Regions from separate parts of the Duganella sp. genome, predicted to be linked through region 3. Evidence: predicted binding sites of a transcription regulator. Region 3 holds the regulator's gene; each other region holds the start of a gene.
What was found. The regulator sigma-54, encoded in region 3, starts transcription at its own class of promoters, with help from an activator protein. The targets are predictions, from matches to a motif close to TGGCANGNAANCTGCTTT.
Positions count from the first base shown of each region.

Region 1: ABDW57_RS01340 (pilin) is a predicted target of sigma-54. The motif match lies at 2,830-2,847, and genes of this name have one in related genera.
Region 2: ABDW57_RS25860 (TldD/PmbA family protein) is a predicted target of sigma-54. The motif match lies at 3,693-3,710, and genes of this name have one in related genera.
Region 4: ABDW57_RS18615 (circularly permuted type 2 ATP-grasp protein) is a predicted target of sigma-54. The motif match lies at 1,951-1,968, and genes of this name have one in related genera.

Region 1 covers NZ_JBCNLB010000001.1:292,180-297,746, forward strand. Annotated here, with positions in the region: gene sucC (ADP-forming succinate--CoA ligase subunit beta) at 20-1,186, shown strand; gene sucD (succinate--CoA ligase subunit alpha) at 1,200-2,081, shown strand; gene ABDW57_RS01335 (FHA domain-containing protein) at 2,147-2,725, shown strand; gene ABDW57_RS01340 (pilin) at 2,896-3,363, shown strand; gene ABDW57_RS01345 (flagellar brake protein) at 3,416-4,129, opposite strand; gene ABDW57_RS01350 (hypothetical protein) at 4,312-4,710, shown strand; gene ABDW57_RS01355 (hypothetical protein) at 4,723-5,082, shown strand; gene moaC (cyclic pyranopterin monophosphate synthase MoaC) at 5,079-5,564, opposite strand.
Region 2 covers NZ_JBCNLB010000024.1:39,587-45,153, forward strand. Annotated here, with positions in the region: gene ABDW57_RS25850 (TldD/PmbA family protein) at 1-601, opposite strand, end outside; gene ABDW57_RS25855 (TldD/PmbA family protein) at 604-1,941, opposite strand; gene ABDW57_RS25860 (TldD/PmbA family protein) at 1,960-3,597, opposite strand; gene ABDW57_RS25865 (methyltransferase) at 3,888-4,700, shown strand; gene ABDW57_RS25870 (methyl-accepting chemotaxis protein) at 4,764-5,567, opposite strand, start outside.
Region 3 covers NZ_JBCNLB010000014.1:50,308-55,874, forward strand. Annotated here, with positions in the region: gene ABDW57_RS20335 (TonB-dependent receptor) at 1-2,051, opposite strand, end outside; gene raiA (ribosome-associated translation inhibitor RaiA) at 2,251-2,610, opposite strand; gene ABDW57_RS20345 (RNA polymerase factor sigma-54) at 2,687-4,159, opposite strand; gene lptB (LPS export ABC transporter ATP-binding protein) at 4,166-4,918, opposite strand; gene lptA (lipopolysaccharide transport periplasmic protein LptA) at 4,920-5,501, opposite strand; gene lptC (LPS export ABC transporter periplasmic protein LptC) at 5,519-5,567, opposite strand, start outside.
Region 4 covers NZ_JBCNLB010000011.1:111,592-117,158, reverse strand. Annotated here, with positions in the region: gene ABDW57_RS18625 (PRC-barrel domain-containing protein) at 157-723, shown strand; gene ABDW57_RS18620 (ABC transporter substrate binding protein) at 831-1,892, shown strand; gene ABDW57_RS18615 (circularly permuted type 2 ATP-grasp protein) at 2,002-3,432, shown strand; gene ABDW57_RS18610 (alpha-E domain-containing protein) at 3,436-4,383, shown strand; gene ABDW57_RS18605 (transglutaminase family protein) at 4,399-5,202, shown strand; gene ABDW57_RS18600 (proteasome-type protease) at 5,235-5,567, shown strand, end outside.

The sequences.
Region 1 (5,567 bases), on a different contig from region 3:
CATCAGAAGGGAAGCCAGCATGAAAATCCATGAGTATCAAGGCAAAGAAATCCTCCGAAAATTCGGAGTGACGGTACCGCGCGGTATTCCGTGCATGACCGTAGAAGAGGCAGTCAAAGCTGCTGAAACCTTGGGCGGCCCAGTCTGGGTTGTGAAAGCACAAATCCACGCCGGTGGCCGTGGTAAAGGCGGTGGCGTGAAAGTCGCCAAGTCGCTGGAGCAAGTCAAAGAATACGCTGACCAGATCATGGGCATGCAGCTGGTGACCCACCAGACCGGCCCGGAAGGCCAGAAAGTACGCCGCCTGCTGATCGAAGAAGGCGCGGACATCAAGAAAGAACTGTACGTATCGCTGGTGACCGACCGCGTGACCCAGCGCGTTGTGCTGATGGCCTCGTCGGAAGGCGGCATGGACATCGAAGAAGTTGCTGAGTCCCACCCAGAAAAAATCCACTCGATCGCTATCGACCCAGCTGTTGGCCTGACCGACGCGGAAGCCGCCGGCATCGCCGCCAAGATCGGCGTACCGGAAGGCTCGATCGCTGACGCCGTCACCAACCTGAAAGGCCTGTACCAGGCTTACTGGGAAACCGACGCCTCGCTGGCCGAAATCAACCCACTGATCCTGACCGGTTCGGGCAAAGTCATCGCCCTGGACGCCAAGTTCAACTTCGACGCCAACGCCCTGTTCCGTCACCCAGAAATCGTGGCTTACCGCGACCTGGACGAAGAAGATCCAGCCGAAGTGGAAGCGTCCAAATTCGACCTGGCGTACATCTCGCTGGACGGCAACATCGGCTGCCTGGTGAACGGCGCCGGCCTGGCCATGGCAACCATGGACACCATCAAACTGTTCGGCGGCGAGCCAGCCAACTTCCTGGACGTGGGCGGTGGCGCCACGGCTGAGAAAGTGACCGAAGCGTTCAAGATCATGCTGAAAAACCCAGGCCTGAAAGCCATCCTGGTGAACATCTTCGGCGGCATCATGCGTTGCGACGTGATCGCGGAAGGCGTGATCACCGCCTCGAAAGCGGTGTCGCTGCAGGTACCGCTGGTGGTCCGCATGAAGGGCACCAACGAAGATCTGGGCAAGAAAATGCTGGCTGACTCCGGCCTGCCGATCATCTCCGCCGACACGATGGAAGACGCAGCGAAGAGCGTTGTTGCCGCTGCTGCTGGTAAATAATTAAGGAACCGATATGTCTATTCTGATCAACAAAGACACCAAAGTCATCACCCAGGGTATCACCGGTAAAACCGGTCAGTTCCACACCCGCATGTGCCGCGAATACGCGAACGGCAAAAACGCCTTCGTCGCTGGCGTGAACCCGAAGAAAGCCGGCGAAGACTTCGAAGGCATTCCAATTTTCGGTTCGGTGAAAGAAGCCGCCTCGAACACCGGCGCCACCGTGTCGGTGATCTACGTGCCGCCAGCAGGCGCGGCCGCCGCGATCTGGGAAGCTGTGGAAGCTGAACTGGAACTGGCGATTTGCATCACCGAAGGCATCCCGGTCCGCGACATGATGGAAATCAAGGATCGCATGGCCAAAGCCGGTTCGAAGACCCTGCTGCTGGGTCCTAACTGCCCAGGCCTGATCACCCCGGACGAAATCAAGATCGGCATCATGCCTGGCCACATCCACAAGAAAGGCCGTATCGGCGTGGTGTCGCGTTCGGGCACCCTGACCTACGAAGCGGTGGGGCAGCTGACCGCCCTGGGTCTGGGCCAATCGTCGGCAGTCGGCATCGGCGGCGACCCGATCAACGGTCTGAAGCACATCGACGTGATGAAGATGTTCAACGACGATCCAGATACCGACGCGGTCATCATGATCGGTGAGATCGGCGGTCCGGACGAAGCCAATGCGGCACGTTGGGTCAAGGACAACATGAAGAAACCGGTGGTTGGCTTCATCGCCGGCGTGACCGCTCCTCCAGGCAAGCGCATGGGCCACGCCGGCGCGCTGATCTCGGGCGGCGCTGACACCGCGCAAGCCAAGCTGGACATCATGGAAGAGTGCGGCATCAAAGCCACCAAGAACCCATCGGAAATGGCACGCCTGCTGAAAGCCATGCTGTAATTTCGGTTGTGGAATAATAAAGGGGAGCCTGCGGGCTCCCCTTTTTATTTTCCGGAGACAGCAGGTTGGCCAAGCTCATCATCTCGCGCCATGGACAGGTCGAGCAGCAGATTCAACTGAGCAAGGAGCGCATGACGCTGGGCCGTCATCCGCGCAACGACATTGTCCTGCCGCACCCGGCGGTGAGCGGCGAGCACGCGGCCATCGTCACCATTCTCGACGATTCCTTTCTGGAAGACCTGCACAGCACCAATGGCACGTTTGTGAATGGCCACCGCATCGGCAAGCATTTCCTGCAGCATCAGGATGTGATCAAGATGGCCAGGTTCGAGCTGGCCTTTGTGGCCGACGGCATCCGGCCGCTGGCGGCGGCGCAGCCGGTGCTGGCTGAAATATCTATCCTGAATGGCAATAACGCCGGTAAGCATGTGGCGCTGACCAAGCCGCAGACCACGCTGGGCAGGGCTGGCGTTCAGGTCGTGGTGATTCATCGCCACCCGGACTTCTACACCATCACCCACACCGAGGGCGCGGTGGCGCCGCTGCTCAATGGCGTCGCGCTGGATCTGGGCGCCACCAAGCGCCTCAGCCACGGCGATGCCATCGATCTCAGCGGCACGACGCTGGCCTTCCGCATCGCCTGACAATAATTGTCAGTCGGGCTGGCCATGACAAATTGTGGCGGTGGCGACTGACAAAAAATGGCACTTTACCGCGTGTTTTGCTGAAATTCTGGGCAAAAATCGCCTGGCACACCAATTGCACTAAGGGAGGTGTACCACCCAACAACGTGTTTAACTGAAGGAGTCGCAAAATGAAATCGATGAAAATGATGAAGCAACAAGCCCAGGCCGGCTTTACCCTGATCGAACTGATGATCGTGGTGGCGATTATCGGCATCCTGGCCGCGGTGGCGATTCCTGCCTACAGCAACTACACCGTCAAGGCCAAGGTCGCCAACGCGCAAGGTGCGGTGGATTCGCTGAAAACCGCCGTGGCCCTGTGCGCCCAGGAAGCGGGTGGCACGCTGACCGATTGCAATATGGGTTCCAACGGCATCCCGGCTGCGTTCACCGCTACCAAGGAAGTGGCCTCGGCCAACGTCGCGGCAGGTGTGATCACCATGACCTTTGCCGCCAGCGGTGTGGGCAACGGCGTGGATGGCACCGTTGTCACCATCACCCCGACTGTGGCGGCAGGTGCGACCAACGTTCGCTGGACGGTTAATGCTGACGCGGTTACCAACACGGCCGCCAAGGAAGCCCTGGTCAAGAACAACTGATGACCTGAGCTAATGTGAAAGCCCGCCGGTCCGGCGGGCTTTTTGCGTTTACTCAGACGATCTTCTGGCGATCGGCAATCAGCGCTTCGTAGGTCAGGTTTTGCAGCATGGTGTAATGCACCGGATCGAGGTCGATGAACTGCACGCCGTAGGTGAACACCTCCGGCTTGTCGCCGGCGGCGGGCTTGACCACATTGATATTACGGATAGTGGCATTCGGATTGACGCGCACCTGGCGGTTGCCGGGCTGGGCGATCAGATAAAACGACAGCGCCACTTGCGCGTCGCCGTCGGACAACGGCTTGGGCGACTCGATCAGCGCGCCCGACACGCTCAGGTTGACCAGGAACACGGACGTGCTGGCGCCGGCAGCCGTGGTCACTTGCGCCGGAATATCGACCTTGACCCGCATTGCCGCGCGCAGACTGGTGCCCTGAATCGACACGGGGAAAGTCAGATGGGCGTAAAACAGCGGCCGCGGAAACACGCGCTGCACCACGCAGGAAAACGAACACACATTCACGCCGGAAAACACCCGGATGGTCAGCTTGTCGCCCTCGTTGAGCGCGATCGGGGCGCCGTTCTCGAACGGCACCTTGACGATCATATACTCATCCTTCACCCAGCCGATCAGGGTTGAGAAGTGCTGGATGGGCTTGATGGTGCGATGGGTAATGAACTGAATCCTGCCGCCCACCTGCAGGTTCATTTGCTCGAACTCATATTCCTGAGTCTTGGCTTCGCTCGGCGGAGGGTTGCTACTCATTCAGCTCTTTCTCGGTGAAAAAATTGTCCCTGCGCATTAATTATATACCCGCCAAGTTTGGGTAACAATCAGACAATACAACACCTTGCCGATCGGTCATGTACCAATGTTTGCGTCCTTCGTTTGACAAGCATTGATAGCGGGAATAGGCTGGTTTTGGCTGATTGCCATGGGAGGCCAAAATGAATCTGGAACCGATAAAGCAAAAGTTGATTGAAGACGGATTCCGTGTGCAGACTCGGGAGAATGGCAGTCTGGTATTTAAATTTGAAGGCATGACCTATTACATCGACACTGATATCAAGGATGAGAACTACATCCGGATCGGGCTGCCGGACTTTTGGACGTTGTCTGGTACGGATGACCGCCTGCGTGCTTTGCAAATGGCAAATGACGTCACGGAATCAATGAAAGGCGTGAAGGTTTTTTTGATCGGGGACGAGGTCTCTTGCACGATCGAGCAGTTCGTGCCCGATGCGAATGCCGTGTTGGCAGTTCTGCCGCGCTATTTAGGCGCAATCCAGAGCGCCGCCCGTACTTATGCGGAGAAATTCACCAACGTCAGCGTCATAGCCGCGTGAGGGATGCGCAGCATGGTGACCAAAAGCGAACATCGCGCGTTAGCGGTTGCCCCGCCTGTCATCGGCGGCCTCGTTGGAGTTCTCATTAGTGTGTGGGCGGCTGCGTTCCCAAATGAACCTTACACCAAAGCGCTGGTCACCGGCATCGCCCCTATCGCGATTGCGTGCGATCGGGCCTCCTCCTCGGTGATGCGTTACTACCTGGAGAAACGGGCTGATCGTCGGCTTGCTCTCGCGATAGCAGTAGCGAAAAAGTACAAGAGCGAAACCAACAACCAGGCCTACAAAAAAGGCTTTGACGCGAAGATTAACCGAATGCAGAACGAACGCCTCGATCTGCTGGCCAATCGCAATCCACCCAAGGACACCTAGCTGGTTGCACTCCAGTCGCCGGACTTGCCGCCGTGCTTTTCGGTGACACGGATGTTGGACATGACCATGCCGCGGTCGACCGCCTTGCACATGTCGTAAATGGTCAGCAGGCCGATCTGGACCGCGGTGAGGGCCTCCATTTCGACGCCGGTCTTGCCATAGGTTTCGACTTGCGCCTTGCAGTGGACGCTGGCATTGGCTTCGTCAGTCTCAAACTCGACCGCCACGCGCGTCAGGGCCAGCGGGTGGCACAGCGGGATCAGGTCGCTGGTGCGCTTGGACGCCATGATGGCGGCAATGCGGGCAATCCCCAGCACGTCGCCTTTCTTGGCGGTGCCGCTCAGGATCAGCGCCAGGGTCTCCGGTTTCATGCGGATCGAGCCGGTTGCCAGCGCGATGCGGTGGGTTTCCGCCTTGGCGCCGACGTCCACCATGTGGGCTTGTCCGGTGGCGTCAAAGTGGGTCAGGTGTTCGGTGGTCATGGT
Region 2 (5,567 bases), on a different contig from region 3:
AGCCGTCGGTGGAGGCGAAGTACTTCTGCTGATTCACCTGGAACAGCATGGAGCGCATGAAGTTGGCGCCCGCCTCCATGCCGGCCTTGTTGGCGGCGAGGAGCATCTCGGCCTTTTCAGCGATCGGTACCGCGCGCCAGTCCTTCTTGAACGGCGTGGCCCAGGCCACCTCGCCCACGCCTTTGACCGGCGCCAGCACCACTGGCTCGGTTTGCAGCTTGGCGTTGGCCCTGGCGATAGCCACCGCCTGGCGCGCGGCATCGGCCACCGAGTCCAGCGTCATGACGTTGGTCGAGCAGAAGCCGTAAGCGCCGTTGGCGATCACGCGCACGCCGACGCCGGAAGATTCGGTGTTCACGATATCTTCCACATTCAGATCGCGCGTGGTGATGAATTGGTTCAAATAGCGGCCGATGCGCACGTCGCAATACGTGGCACCGGCCTTGGTGGCGGCGTTCATCGCTGCGTCAGCCAGCGACTTCTTGAACTGCACGGCCATCGGGTTGAGCAACTCCTCAGCCGCGATGGCGTTACCGAAGACCGGCACCAGCAGCGCGCCGCCAGCGGCGGCGCCCACTTTCAGGAATGAACGTCGCTCCATGATTACACCGCGTCCGACAGAGAGGTGAAGTTGAAGTCGCGGACCTTCATGGCCGGGATCAGCAACTGGAACTGCGACTCATCGCCCGACAGGATTTCCGGCTTGCCGATTTCGTCGATGTTGTTCAACATCGTCACCGGGCTTTCATTGAAGCGGAAGTTCTTGATCGGGTGCTTGATCTTGCCGTTCTCGATGTAGAAGGTGCCGTCGCGGGTCAGGCCGGTCAGCAACACCGATTGCGGGTCCACCATGCGGATGTACCAGGTGCGGGTCACCAGGATGCCCTTCTTGGTGTTGGCGATCAGCTCTTCGGTCGACTTGTTGGTGCCGGCCATGATGATGTTGCCCGGCGTGCCGACGGCGCGCTGGCCCATCTTCTTGGCCCAGAACTGCGAATAGCCCAGCGAAGCGATCTTGCCGTTCTTGATGATGTCCTGACGCTCGCGCGCCAGCATGCTTTGCGCATCGAACGGCAGCACGGCGACATCCTTGTCCCACGGGTCGGCCCACACATTGACCTGCTCGTCGAACAGCTTTTCGCCCAGACGGTTGCCGCCGCCTTTCTTCGACAGGAAGCTGCGGCCCTCATCGGCCGAACGCGCGTCAAAGGCGTTGAACATATATGCCAGCACGTCGGAAGTGGCGGCCGGTTCCAGGATCACCGTGTAGCGGCCCGGCTCCAGCGCCTTGGCATCCACCGAGCGCAGTGCCTTCTCGATGGCGATGTCGGATGCGGCGCGCGCATCGAACTTGCTGGCGTCGCCCACGCTGCGCTTGACCCAGCCAGAACCGCGGCCGTCTTCGGTGCGCACGGTCAGGGTGAAGTCCAGGCCGGTGTCCTGCTGGTAGCCGAACACGCCGTTGGAGTTGGCGATGGAGGTGAAGGAGGTGCCGTCGGTGAAGAAGCCCGCCGCCACCAGCTTGTTCTTGCGCGAGTTCTCGATGCTGTAGGCCGCCACCTGCGCGCGGAATTCAGGATCGATATCGGCGGTCTTCTGGAAGAAGGTCTGCGAGGCCTTGTACTCCTGTTTCGACGGCGTCGGCATGAACTCCGGATTTTCCGGCGCCAGGCGCGCCAGGTCTTCCGCGCGGCGTACGGCTTTTTCCAGCGACTTGTCATCGAACTCGTTGACGGTGGCGGTGCCCTGCTTCTTGCCGAAAGCGACCGACACCACCAGCTGGGTGTCTTCAATCAGGCCGGCGGTGGAAACGGCGTTGCGCGCGTAGCGGATGTTGCCCTTGCGGCTGCCGTTGATCGACACTTCGCATTGATCGGCCTTGGTCAGCTTCAGCACTTTGTCGCTGATACGCTTGGTGTCTTCTTGACTCAGGAATTTCATCTTATCTCTCTCCGGGGCTTAGCCGATTTTGCGGGCGGTGTTGATAACGTTGATGCCGTTGAAGCGCGTGGTCGACGCGCCGTGCGACACGATGGACACTTGCGGCGGCTGGCCCTTGCCGTCGAAGAAGGAGCCGCCCATGCGCCAATCGCGCTCGTCGCAGATGCCGACGCAGGCGTTCCAGAATTCCTGGGTGTTGGACTGGTAAGCCACGTCCTCCAGCTGCTGGCCGATCTTGCCGTTCTTGATTTCGTAGAACAGCTGGCCGCCGAACTGGAAGTTGTAGCGCTGCTGGTCGATCGAGAACGAACCGTCGCCGACGATGTAGATGCCCTTCTTGACGTCCTTGATCATTTCGTCCGGCGTCATGCGCTTCTTGCCGGCCTTGAGCGAGACGTTCGGCATGCGCTGGAACTGCACATTGGCCCAGTTGTCCGCATACGAGCAGCCGTGCGATTCCTTTTCGCCGATGATGTGGGCCTGGTCGCGGGTGGCCTGGTAGTTGACCAGGATGCCGTCCTTGATGATGTCCCAGTTCTTGCACTTGACGCCTTCGTCGTCGTAGCCGACCGCGCCCAGCGAACCCGGGGTGGTCTTGTCGGCCACGATATTGACCAGCTCCGAGCCGTACTTGAAGGTCTTGGACTGCCACTTGTCCAGCGTGGCGAAGCTGGTGCCGGCGTAGTTGGCCTCGTAGCCCAGTACGCGATCAAGCTCGGTCGGGTGGCCCACCGATTCGTGGATGGTCAGCCACAGGTGTTCCGGCGTCAGCACCAGGTCGTACTTGCCCGGTTCCACCGACTTGGCTTTCAGCTTGGCCTTGGCCTGCTTGCCGGCCAGGCGCGCGTCTTCGATCAGGTCATACGATTTGGTGTACAGCGTGGTGACGCCGCCGGCGGCCTGCAGCTTGTGCTCGGGGCGCGCGTCCAGGTATTCATAGCCCATGCCGACCGGCGCCGACAGGCCCTGGCGGGTGCGGAACTTGTTTTCCTTCTGATCGACAGCAGTGGCGAAGAACGGCATCCACAGGCGATGGATGTCCTGGTCGATGTAGGAGCCGTCGGTGGAGGCGAAGTACTTCTGCTGATTCACCTGGAACAGCAGCGATTGCATGAAGCTGGCGCCGCCTTCCATGCCGGCCTTGTTGGCGGCGATCAGCAGGTCGGCCTTGTCCTTGATCGGCACCGTGCGCCAGTCCTTGGCGATCGGCGTGGTCCACGCCACCTCGCCCACGCCTTTGACGGGCGCCAGGATCAGCGGTTCGGTCTGCAGCTTGGCGTTGGCCTTGGCGATGGCCACGGCCTGGCGCGCGGCGGCGGCCACGCCGTCCGGGGTCATGTCGTTGGTGGCGGCAAAGCCGTAAGCGCCGCCGGCGATCACGCGCACGCCGACGCCGGCCGATTCGGTGTTGACCACGTTCTCGACGTTGAGGTCGCGCGTGGTGAGGAACTGGTTCAGGTAGCGGCCGATGCGCACGTCGCAGTACGAGGCGCCGGCCTGTGTGGCCGCGCCCATGGCGGTATCGGCCAGGGCCTTCTTGAATTTCACGTCCACTGGCTTGAGCAGTTCTTCCGCCGCGATGGCGCGGCCGAACGCGGGCAGCAGCATCGTGCCCAGAGCCAGACTACTGATATTGAGGAATGCACGTCGTTCCATGTTCTCTCCAACGTTGTTGTGGGCCAGCCGCCCATGAGCTTCTTTTATATTGTTACTTTACGTTACATCAGAATATCTGTTGCCGCCCTGAGCGGATTGCAAAATGTATGCCAACTAACAATGTTGCGCAAGTGTCTGTTTTGGGCGTCCGGAGTGTCCGTTTTTGTGTCCGCACAGTGTCCGCCGGGTGTCCGCGCACAGCGGCAGTGCGCGGACTGCTATTTTGCTTGACCTGCATGCGGGCATGCCCGATGATCGTCGCGCCCATCCAACAAAACAGGAGACTGTGCATGAAACGATACGTACTGGCCGCACTGGCCACCACGATGCTGTTCGGCGCGACCGGCGCCGTGCTGGCCGACGACGCGCTCAAGGCAGCTATCGCCGCCCCATCGCGCACGCCGGACAATGTGAAGCGCGACGTTTACCGTCATCCGTATGAAACCCTGACCTTCTTTGGCATCAAGCCGAACATGACGGTGGTGGAGCTGGCGCCCGGCGGCGGCTGGTACACCGAGATCCTGGCGCCCTATCTGCGCGCCAACGGCAAGCTGATTACCGGCGGCAGCGACCTGGCCTCGCCCAACGAGAATGAGCGCAAGAGCGCGGAGCGCTGGATGGCGCGCCTGAACGCCAAGCCGGAGGTGTACAACAAGGTGGCGATCGGCGTGTTCTCGCCGGGCCGCAAGTACGAGCTGGCGCCGCCGAACAGCGTCGACATGGTGGTCACCTTCCGCAACATCCACAACTGGATCCCGCTTGGCCCGGAGAAGATGAAGGACTTGTTCGGCAACCTGTACACGGTGCTGAAACCGGGCGGCGTGCTGGGCATCGAGGAGCACCGCCTGCCGGCCTCCAAGCCCCAGGATGACAAGGCCAGCACCGGCTATATGCACGAGCAGTACGTGATCAAGCTGGCGGAAGCGGCCGGCTTCAAGTTCGCCGGCAAGTCGGAGGTCAACGCCAATCCGAAGGACACCGCCGATCACAAGAACGGCGTCTGGGCGCTGCCGCCGACGCTGACCAACGGCGCGGAAGACCGCGCCAAATATCAGGCCATCGGCGAGAGCGACCGCATGACGCTCAAGTTCGTCAAGCCTTGACCCCAGCGCGTGACAGGGGGCTGACCCGCCGGGCCAGACCGCGCGACGGCGCGCCGGGCCGGGTCAGAAGCGCGTGAACTTGGTTTCATCCGGCGCGCCGTCGGGCGCCAGTCCGATATTGCGCGCCGGGCGGTTGCTGGCGGCCGCTTTCAGCACCGCCGGCCGCCGCGCGGTCACGCGCGGCCCGTCGTCGGTGGCGTACTGGCGGAACACCGCCATCAGGCGCCGCAGCTGATCGGCCTGGGCGCTCATCTCTTCCGAGGTGGCCGCCAGCTCTTCCGCACTGGCCGCATTCACCTGGGTGGTCTCGCTCAGCTGGATCACCGCGCCGTTAATCTGGCGCACGCCGGAGCTCTGCTCTTCGGACGCCGCGGCAATCTCCTGCACCAGGTCCGAGGTCTTGCGGATGTTGGGCGCCAGCTCGTCAAACATGGCGCCGGCCTGCTCGGCCAGCTTGACGCTGTCGGCCGCCACCTCGCTGATTTCCTGCGCCGCCACCTGGCTGCGTTCGGCCAGCTTGCGCACCTCGGCCGCCACCACCGCAAAGCCCTTGCCATGCTCGCCGGCGCGCGCCGCCTCGATCGCCGCGTTCAGCGCCAGCAGGTTGGTCTGGTAGGCGATATCGTCGATGATGCCGATCTTGCCGGCGATCTGCTTCATGGCGGCGGCGGTGTCCTTCACCACCTCGCCGCCGCGCGCCGCACCCTGGGCGGCCTGGGTGGCGATGCCGTCGGTCACCTTGGCGTTCTCGGTGTTCTGCGCGATGGACGCGGTCATCTGCTCGATCGAGGCGCTGGTCTCTTCCACACCCGCAGCCTGCTCGCTGGCCGCCTGTGACAGCGACTGCGCCGTCGCGTTGACCTCCTG
Region 3 (5,567 bases):
TCGCGCGGCTGCGGCCGCACAAAGGTGCGGTAGGCGGCGCCACGCAGCGCCAGCTTGTCGCTCAGGTCAGCCTTGGCCACCAGCGACGGCAGGAAGTTGCGATAGCGCTGCTCGAACTCGCGCGGGGTCTTGGTGGTCACCACCTTGGTGCCGCCGGGGATGGTGACGGTCTGGTTGCTGGTATCGATCGAATTGACGGTTTCGCGCGTGGTCTCGTATCGCGCGCCCAGATTGCCCTTCAGCGGAATGCCCAGCACGCTGGTGCCCCAGATGCTGGACACGAAGGCCGAAGCGATCCGGTTCTTGACCGAGAAGTTATATGAAGAGAAGCCCGGATCGGCGTCGTTGTTGACCAGGCCATACGGCGTCAGCGTCTGGCCCGGCAGCACCGTCACCGGCTTGACCGCGTTCAGCACCGCAGGAATATCGACCGCCACCCAGTTTTTGGTGTAGCCGGGGATGTAGCCGCCGGCAAAGGTGTCGAGATAGGGATTGGCAATCGCCAGCGAGGGCTGGATGGCCGCGAAGTTGATGCCTTGCGCGGTGTTGCGCGTACCGCTCGATACGAAGTCATTGTTCTCGGCGCGCAAGCCGGCCTTGACCGACTTGAAGAAGCCTTCCTCAAAGCTGCGCTCGGCCGTGGCCTGCACCGCATCCACCGAGGTCAGCGCGCGGCCGTTGGTGCCGGTCACGCCAAAGCGGTCGTTGCCATTGTTGCGCGCCTGCGTGACCGAGGTGCCGGGACGCTGGTCGTACGGCCCCGGATTGATGTGGCTGGCGGTGGGCGTGAACAGGGTCAGGATGGACTGCGCCAGGTCGGTGCCGCCCGAGTAGTAGTGGCCATAGGTGCCATTGGCGCCGGGCAGCGTGCGCGCCGATTGCACGATGTCAATCGACAGCTGGTCCTGGCGGTTTTCTGCGCGCGAGCTGTGCAGCGCGCCGTTGAAGTGCCAGTCGTCGTTCTCCCAATCGACATCGGCGCTCAGCCCATGCGTGCGCTGGCGTTGCGGCGCCGAGCGCAGCGAGTCGGTGATGCTGGCGTTGGCGTAATCGTAGGAATTGATCATGGCCTGCTTGCCGCTCGGCGTATCGATGGTGAAGATCGGCCCCAGGTTGGTGATCGGCGAATTGACGGTCGGGTCGATATAGTTCAGGTACTGGTTGGAGGCATCGAGCTTGCGGTCGCTGAAGTAGCCAGTGAGGTTGAGCTTGGTCTCGCTGTTCATGCGCCAGCCGACGCCGGCCGCGCCGCTGTGGGTGGCGCCGGTGTTGGCGGTCACGGTCTGGCGGATCTGGCCGGGGAACAGGATGCCCTTGGCGTATTCCGACTTTGGATAGCGCGCGTCGAACTGCGCTTGCGTGATGCCGAGGTTGGCTGCCGTCAGCTGATCGTAATCCTGAATCTGGGTCGAATCGCGGCGGAAATCTTCTTTCTTGTAGGCATACACGCCAAACACCGCCAGATCCTTGCCGAAGTGCTTGTTCCAGGACACCGTGGCATTCGGCGTGGTCAGGCGGCCCAGCTCGTCATATTCGTCGCCCACGGTGATGCCGCCGCCATCCTTGCGCGCCAGCGCCGAGGTGATGCGCAAATCGATGTTGCCGCTCAGGCCGCCCGGCTGTTCTGCCGCGGTCGGGCTTTTCAGCACCGTCACCGCGCTGAAAATGTCCGAGTTGAACGCCCCCAGCGGGGTCGATCCATTCAGCACCGGCTGGGCGAACGACATGCCGTTAATCGTGGTCAGCGCGAAGGTGCCAGGCAGACCGCGCAAGTTGATGGTGGCGTTGCGCGAGCCGGCTTCGCGGTTCAGTTGCACGCCGGGAATGCGCTGGATGGCCTCGCCCACGTTCAGGTCAGGGAAGCGGCCCAGGCCGTCGGATGAAATGCTGTCGGTAATTTCCAGGGTGTCGCGCTTCATGTTGACGGCGTCGGCATACGATTTGCGGATGCCGGACACCACCACCGTCGCGGGCTCTTCCTGTGCCCAGGCGCTGGACAGGCAGATCAAGGCAATTGCCGCGCTCAGCGGCCGGATCGCGAGTTGATTCATCGTGTAGTCTCTCTTTGTAGTTATAGGAAAACGTTTAACTTAATGATTAAACCATTCCAGCACTGTAAATTCCAGAGAGATTTGCGTTGCGTTGTGTAAACGCCAATGCAGCTTGCCAAGATTTAGAAAATCGTTTAACAGGGCAGGATCAAAAAAGGGCGCCCTCATGCGCCCTTAGTTGTATGTGCCGGGGCCGTTGTTATAGGGCGGCGGCAGCGGGTTCGTAGCTATCCGGGATATGCTTGATGGCATCGTGCCCGTGCGATTGAACTTTGGATTTGTACTTCATGACCTGGCGATCAAGCTTGTCGATCAGGGTATCGATGGCGGCGTACAGGTCTTGCGACAGGCTTTCCACGTAGACGGTTTTACCGGACAGACGCAGATTGATTTCAGCCTTCTGGCGTTTCTCTTTCTCTTTAAGGTTATCTACGGTCAGGATGACAGCAATATCAATCACTTGATCAAAGTGGCGGGTGACCCGTTCCAGCTTGTTCTGCACGTACTCGCGAATCGCTGCGGTCACTTCGAGATGATGTCCACTGATGGTGAGATTCATACACACTCCTAAAGATAAGTCGCTTCTGACGGTTAGTGCGGTGCCCATTGCTGCCGGGCGCGCAGGAACCAACACACTACAAAGACTTGCGGAGGCTTACTGGCGGGATTTTGAGAGCTTCGCGATACTTGGCAACAGTCCGTCGCGCAATCACCATGCCCTGTTCTCCCAGCATGTCCGCAATCTTACTGTCGGATAAAGGATTTTTCGGGTCTTCAGCTCCTGTCAATTGCACAATCAAGGCACGTATCGCCGTCGAACTTGCTTCCCCGCCAGCTTCGGTGGCGACATGGCTACCAAAGAAATATTTCAACTCAAACATGCCGTGCGGGGTCAGCATATATTTTTGAGTTGTTACGCGAGAAATAGTGCTCTCGTGTAGTCCCAGTGTATCAGCAATTTCGCGAAGCACAAGGGGGCGCATGGCGACGGCGCCATGCGAGAAAAAGTTCTTTTGTCTTTCTACTATCGCCTGTGCCACGCGCAGGATCGTATCGAAACGCTGGCGCATATTTTTAATCAGCCATTTGGCCTCTTGCAATTGCGCGCCCATGGCGCTTTCCCCCTTGCCCTGCTTGAGCAGGTTGGCGTACATGGCGTTCACGCGCAGGCGCGGCATGACGTCGTTGTTCAGGCTGACCTGCCAGCCGTTGCGCGATTTTTTGACGATCACATCCGGCACCACATAGTCCGACACATCGGAGGCGAACGCCGCGCCCGGATGCGGATTGCACTGGCGAATCACGGCCTGCGCTTCGCGCAAGTCTTCGTCATCGCACAGCAGGGTTTTTTTCAGCTTGTTGAAGTCGCGCTGGGCAAACCAGGTCAGGTGATTTTCCACGATGGCCAGGGCCATGCGCCGCGTCACCAAAGGCACGCCGGGCAAACGCCTGATTTGTATCGCCAGGCACTCGGACGCATTGCGCGCGCCCACGCCCATCGGGTCGAAGCTTTGCAGCAGCTTGAGCGCGGTCTGCAGCTCCTCGATTTCAATCTCCAGCTCTGGCGGCAGGCGCGCGTGGATTTCTTCCAGCGATTCTTCCAGGTAGCCGTTTTCGTCAAGCGCGTCGATGATCAGCTCCACCAGCGCGCGGTCGCGCATTTCCAGCACCGTCACCCGCATCTGTTCCATCAAATGCTCGCGCAGCGTGCAGTGATGGGCTTCCAGTTGCGGACGCGCTTCCTCGTCGTCGTTGTTCTTGCTGCGGCCGGAGTCACCCCAGTCCAGGTCGGCATCGGGGGTGGTGCTTTCAGTGTCGGCGGCCGGGGCATCGTAGGTGTCGGCTTCGGCCGCCGGCGCCTCGCCCGGCGGGCCTTCCGGCGGCGCTTCGCCGGCCGGCGCCTGCTGGCTGATGGCGCCATCGGCCAGCAGGCGCAGCGAATGGTCCAGCGGATCGTCCAGGCGTTCCAGCAGCGGGTTATCGATCAGCAGTTGTTCCAGTTCCTGGTGCAGCTCCAGCGTTGACAACTGCAGCAGCCGGATCGACTGTTGCAGTTGCGGCGTCAACGCCAGGTGCTGCGACGTGCGCAGTTGCAGAGACTGTTTCATGAAGACTTACATACGGAAATGTTCACCCAGATAGACGCGGCGCACCGACTCGTTGGCGATGATGTCGTCCGGACGGCCGGAAGCCAGCACCGTCCCCTGGTTGATGATGTAGGCGCGGTCGCAGATGCCCAGCGTCTCGCGCACATTGTGGTCGGTAATGAGGACGCCGATGCCGCGCTCCTTGAGGAAGCGCACGATGCGCTGGATCTCAATCACGGCAATCGGGTCGACCCCGGCGAAAGGTTCATCGAGCAGCACGAAGCGCGGATTGGTGGCCAGGGCGCGCGCGATCTCGACGCGGCGGCGCTCGCCACCGGACAGCGACAGCGCCTGGTTTTCGCGCAGCTTTTCGATTTGCAAATCGGCCAGCAGGGTATTCAGCCGTTCATCAATGTCAGCCTTGGATAAAGGCTTGCCGTCCACTTTCTGGATTTCCAGCACGGCACGGATATTTTCTTCCACAGTCAGCTTGCGGAACACCGACGCTTCCTGCGGCAGATAGGACAGGCCCATCGTCGCGCGGCGGTGGATCGGCAGCGAGGAGATATCGGTGCCGCTGATATCGATGCTGCCGGCGTCCGACGGCACCAGGCCGACGATCATGTAAAACGAGGTGGTCTTGCCGGCGCCGTTCGGCCCCAGCAGGCCGACCACTTCACCGCATTCGACTTGCAGCGACACGTCATGCACCACCTGGCGCTTGCCGTAGGTCTTTTGCAAGCCTTTGACGATCAGGGTGCTACCGCAGGATGCTTCCATCTTATTTCCCCGGTGCAGGCTGGGTGGTCGGCGCAGGCGGCGTTGCCAGCTTGCTCGATGGCTGAATCACCATGGTGCTGCGGCCCGCGCCCGGCTTGCTCTCGCCGCTGGCCGTGTTCTTCACCGCGAAGAATTCCTTGCGGCTGTCGTAGGAAATGAATTCACCGTCGACCTGGCTGGCGGGCTTGCCGCCTTCCAGCTTCTTGATCTGCGCCTTGGCGTACAGCTTGACCAGCTCGGTCTTGTTGTCGTACTCGATGCGGTCGGCCTGGCCCTCGACCCACTGGTCGCCGGCGCCGTCCAGCTTCTGGCGGAAGGTGGCCTGCACACCCGGCGCGCTGTGCAGCACGACGAACTGGTAGCCTTCCGGATCTTCCGTCACCACCGCCTTGGGCGACTTCATCAGCAGGGTGCCGCGCGTCAGCACCACATTGCCGGTGAAGGTCTTGATCTGCTTGACGTCGTCGGCGTCCAGCTGGTCGAAAGTCACCTGGGTCGGCTTGGTGGAATCGGCCTTCTCGGCGTGCACCACGCCGGCAGCGGCGGCCAGCAGCAGCGCCGCCGACAACATCAGTTTATTCATCTTCATCATTGCTTCCTTCAATGTGCCGCGCGCGGCGGCATCGTAATCGTTCCGCGGCCGCCCAGC
Region 4 (5,567 bases), on a different contig from region 3:
AGGGCGGTAGTGTACCACTAGGTTCTCCGGGAACTAAGCCCTGTCCTACAACCACACCGCACGCGCACCTATACCTCTGCCGTCGCGTCGCCCGCATGATGTGGAATGTCACCGCGTCGTCTGATGCGGGGCATCACTAACCACTTGGAGACCATCATGAGCTATCTAGACCGCGATACCTATGGCATTTACAGCAATGACGACACCACCGGCCCCGGCCCGCGTCTGATGGGCGCGGATACGCTGATCGGCGAGGATGTCTACAACCGCCAGGAGGAAGACCTGGGCGACATCAAGGAAATCATGCTGGACATGCGCAATGGCCAGGTTGCTTACGCCGTGCTGTCCTTCGGCGGCTGGCTGGGCATGGGCGACAAGCTGTTTGCCGTGCCTTGGCAAGCACTGGAACTGGACACCGCCAACAAGCGCTTCCTGCTGGACGTATCCAAGGAGCACCTGAAAAACGCCCCCGGCTTTGACAAGGACGATTGGCCTGACATGGCCAGCACCGAGTTCAACACCCAGCTGCACAACTTCTACGGCACCCGCCAAAGCGTACCCGGCGGCGTCACCGCCAGCGGCAGCGTGATGGGCAGCAGCAGCGGCAGCCTGCAGAGCGACCAGGGCTACGGCAGCAGCAGCGGCGGCACGCTGGGTTCGGGCAGCGGCACGACCGGCAGCAGCACCACTGGTTCGGGCACCGGCAACATCGGCAATATCTGACGCTGGCCTACCCGGCGCACACATTGGCTCGCCAAGGCATGCGATAGCGCGCATGCCGGGCGGGCAACTCTGGTTTAATCGCTGCATCGACAGCGTTACGACCAGCCATGCATAAAACCTTCGCCATCCTGCTGCTTGCCGCAGCCCTGCCCTCCCTTGCCTTTGAACCCCTGCCGCCGGAAACCATGGACGACACGCGCGTCTTCAAGGTGGAAGTGCTGCAAGTGACGGACATTGAACCCTATCGCGATGCGCTGAACGGCTTTCTCAAGTCGTTGCAAGGCAGCGGACTGATCGACGGCAAGAATCTTATCGTGCACAAGACTGCGATTGATTTTGACGTGGAGAATGGCGGCTTCTGGAGCAAGCTGGGCGTGCTGATGCGCATCCGCCATGAAGCCGCCCGCATTGTTGAAGCCAGGCCTGACCTGGTGTTGACCATCGGCACCCCGGCCACCAGGTATGCGCGCGGCATGCTGACCGATGCCCGTATTCCACTGGTGTTCACGGCGGTGGCCAATCCGGAGGATGCCGGCTGCGTGTCGCTGGTGGATGCCGGCGAAGGCGCCACCGGTTCCACCCTGTACACCGACATGACCGACTCGTTGCAATTGGTCAAGGATGTGTTCCCCAATGTGCGCCGCATCGGCATGGTGCACAGCGATGACGAAAACGGCGTTGCCAACGTGGCCGCCGCCACCACCAAGGGAAAACCGCTGGGGCTGGAGGTGAACGCGCGGCTGGTCAACAAGAACGAACACATCGCGCCCAAGCTCAAGGAGTTGCATGCCGGCGGCGCCGACATGTTTGCCGTGCCGCTGGATACCTATTACGGTCTGCAGCGCTACGAAGCGGCGATGGATCTGGGCGATTTCGGCATTGAAAACAAGGTGCCGGTGGTGACCCTGGCCATGGTGCGGGTGCCTGGCGCGGCGCTGTACATCGGCGCGGATTTCAAACAGGTGGGCCAGCTGGCCGGGCAGCAGGCGGTGAAAATCCTCAAGCGCCGCACCAAGCCGGATGTGCTGCCTATCCTGCGCCAGGAAAGCCCTACCGTGCTGGTCGATCCGGCCCGGCTGGCGGCGCTGAAAGTCAGCCTGCCGCCGCCGCTGGCGGCCCGAAAAATCGAAACCGCCAACGGCTACTGGCAAATTGACTTAATCAAATAAAGTTGTTGCGCCAGCCCGGCGCGCGAGCACAGCCCGCACCAAAACTGAGCATTTCCACTGGCACGCTTCTTGATAGAAGAATAAACGTGCTCAACAGGGAATGTTCGATATGTCCAAATTCTTCAATGAAATGACTGCTGACGGCCTGGCGCACACAGCCAGTACCGAGATCCGTGAACACTACCGCGAGTTCTGCGGCTGGCTGCAGCGCCAGTCGGCGGAGACCATGGAACGCAAGCGCGCCGAGGCCGACCTGGCGTTTCGCCGGGTGGGCATCACCTTTGCCGTGTATGGCGACGACGCCGGCACCGAGCGGTTGATCCCTTTCGATACCATCCCGCGCATTATCCCGGCGGCCGAATGGAAGCAGCTGCAAACCGGGCTGGTCCAGCGCGTCAAGGCGCTGAACATGTTCGTCCATGATATTTACCACGACCAGAACATCATCAAGGCCGGCATTATTCCGCCTGAGCAAATCTACAAAAACGCCCAGTACCGGCCCGAGATGCAAGGTATTAACGTCGCTTCCGACATCTACGCCCATATCGCCGGGGTCGACATTGTGCGTGCCGGCCAGGGCGAGTTCTATGTGCTGGAAGATAATCTGCGGGTGCCGTCCGGCGTTTCCTATATGCTGGAAGACCGCAAAATGATGATGCGGCTGTTTCCTGAACTGTTCGCCCGCAACAAGATCGCCCCGGTCGACCATTATCCTGACATGTTGCTGGATAATCTGCGCTCGGTGGCGCCGATGGGCATCAACGACCCCACGGTGGTGGTCATGACCCCGGGCATGTACAACTCGGCCTATTTCGAGCATGCCTTCCTGGCCCAGCAGATGGGCGTGGAGCTGGTCGAGGGCAAGGACTTGTTCGTCAGCGATAACACGGTATTCATGCGCACCACGCGCGGTCCCAAGCGGGTGGACGTGATTTACCGCCGGCTGGACGACGACTTTCTCGACCCGCTGGCGTTCCGGCCGGATTCCTCGCTGGGCGTGCCGGGCCTGCTGTCGGTCTACCGGGCCGGCCGCGTCACGCTGGCCAACGCCATCGGCACCGGCGTGGCCGACGACAAATCGATTTATCCCTACGTGCCGGACATGATCAAGTTTTATTTGTCGGAACAGCCGGTGCTGAACAATGTGCCGACCTACCAGTGCCGTAAAAAAGAAGACCTGGCCTACACCCTGGCCAACCTGCCCGATCTGGTGGTCAAGGAAGTCCACGGCGCCGGCGGTTACGGCATGCTGGTCGGCCCGGCCTCGACCAAGGCGCAGATCGAAGATTTCCGCCAGCGTTTGATCGCCAGGCCGGACGGCTACATCGCCCAGCCGACGCTGGCTCTGTCCGCCTGCCCGACCTACGTGGAAAGCGGCGTGGCGCCGCGCCACATCGATTTGCGGCCGTTCGTGCTGTCCGGCAAGACCATTTCCATGGTGCCGGGCGGGCTGACCCGGGTGGCGCTGCAGGAAGGCTCGCTGGTGGTGAATTCGTCGCAAGGCGGCGGCACCAAGGATACCTGGATACTGGAGAGATAAATCATGCTGAGCCGCACCGCTGACCATTTGTTCTGGATGGCGCGCTACACCGAGCGCGCCGAAAACACCGCCCGCATGCTGGACGTCAACGTGCAGACCTCCATGCTGCCGCAATCCGATGAGGAAAACGCTCAGGGCTGGCGTGCCCTGCTGGGCATCTCCGAGCTGCAATATGCCTTCGATCAGAAATATCAATCGCTGGAGGGCCGCGAAGTCATCGACTTCATGGTGCGCGATCCCGGCAATCCTTCATCGATCGTGGCTTGTCTGACGGCTGCGCGCGAAAACGCCCGCGCCGTGCGCGGCACCCTGACCACGGAAGTGTGGGAAATCCAGAACCAGACCTGGCTCGACATGCAGCGACGCCTGCAGAGCGATTTGCTGGAAACCGACCCCAGCAAGTTCTTTGAGTGGGTCAAGTACCGTTCCCACCTGTCGCGCGGGGTGACGCTGGGCACCATGTTGCGCGACGAGGCCGTGCATTTCATCCGTCTTGGCACCTTCCTGGAGCGGGCCGACAACACGGCCCGGATTTTGGACGTGAAATACCACAGCGGCGCCCCGGAAAGCGGCGAAAGCATGAGCCAGCGCGACTTTTACTACTGGGGCGCGATGCTGCGTTCGGTGTCGGGCTTTGAGATTTACCGCAAGGTCTATCGCGATGTCATCACCCCGGCGCGCATCGCCGAGCTGCTGATGCTGCGTGCCGACATGCCGCGCTCGCTGCTGGCGTGTATGGACGAGGTGGTGTCCAACCTGCACGAGGTGCGCAATGACGTGTCGGCCGATACCGAGCGCTTTGCCGGCCGCCTGCGCGCCGAGCTGCAGTTCGGCAAGATTGAAGACATCCTGGCGGACGGCCTGCACGATACGCTGACCCGCTTCCTGGCCGATATCTATGAACTGGGCAACCGCGTCAGCCGCGATTTCCTGGTGCCGCTGGCGGCTTGAGCGAAAGGTTATCCCATGCAATTGAACATCCGGCACGAAACACGCTACACCTACAGCCTGCCGCTGGCGTACACCATCCAGCAGCTGCATCTGACGCCGCGCGTGGAGCCGCAGCAGCACGTGCTGTCCTGGCAGTTGTCCACGCCCGGCCACGTGCACGCTTACACCGACGCCTACGGCAACCGGTCGCACATGATGACCATGGATGTGCCGCATCAGGCCCTGTCCATCGTCGCCAGCGGCGTGATCGAGACCACGGCGCCGGAGCGCGGACGCGTGCCGAATGGCGACACGCTGTCGCCGCTGATCTTTACCGTGCCGACCCGCCTGACCGCCGCCACGCCCGGCATCCTTGAGCTGGCCGCCTCCTGCCTGCCGGACGGCAAGGCCGCCACGCGTGACCTGATGTGCCTGGCCGAGCACATCTTTGGTGCGGTCCGGTATCAAAGCGGTGCGACCGCCGTCGACACCACCGCCAGCGACGCGCTGGCGCTGGGCCAAGGCGTTTGCCAGGACCACGCGCATCTGTTCCTGGCCTGCTGCCATGCGCATGGCATCCCGGCGCGCTATGTCTCCGGCTATATCGACCCGGAAAACAGCGACCATGCCGCCAGCCACGCCTGGGTGGACGCCTGGGCGGACGACAAGGATTACAGCGGCTGGGTCAGCATCGACGTGACCCATGCGCGCCTGATGACGGATGCCTATTGCCGTCTGGCCATCGGCCGCGACTACGACGGCGCGGCGCCGGTGCGCGGCGTGCGGCGCGGCGGCGGCACGGAGTCGCTGAGCGTCGACGTGCAGATCATGCCGCAGTAAAATGGGCTACTTCAAATTTATTTTAGGCAACGATGACTTATTGTGTGGGCATGCGCCTGAATGCCGGGCTGGTGTTTTTATCTGATTCGCGTACCAATGCCGGCGTGGATCAGGTCGGTACGTTCCGCAAGCTGAGCGTATTTGACATTCCCGGCGACCGCATGATGGTGATGATGACCGCCGGCAACCTGTCAATTTCGCAGTCGATCCGTCAGCTGGTGTCCGAACTCAAGACTGAGGATGGCCACAGCATCTGGACCGCGCCCAATATGTACGAGGCGGCACGCATCCTCGGCGAGGCCGTGCGGCAGGTGCATGCGCGCGATGCGCAATCGCTGGCCTCGTTTGGCATCGAATTCAACGTC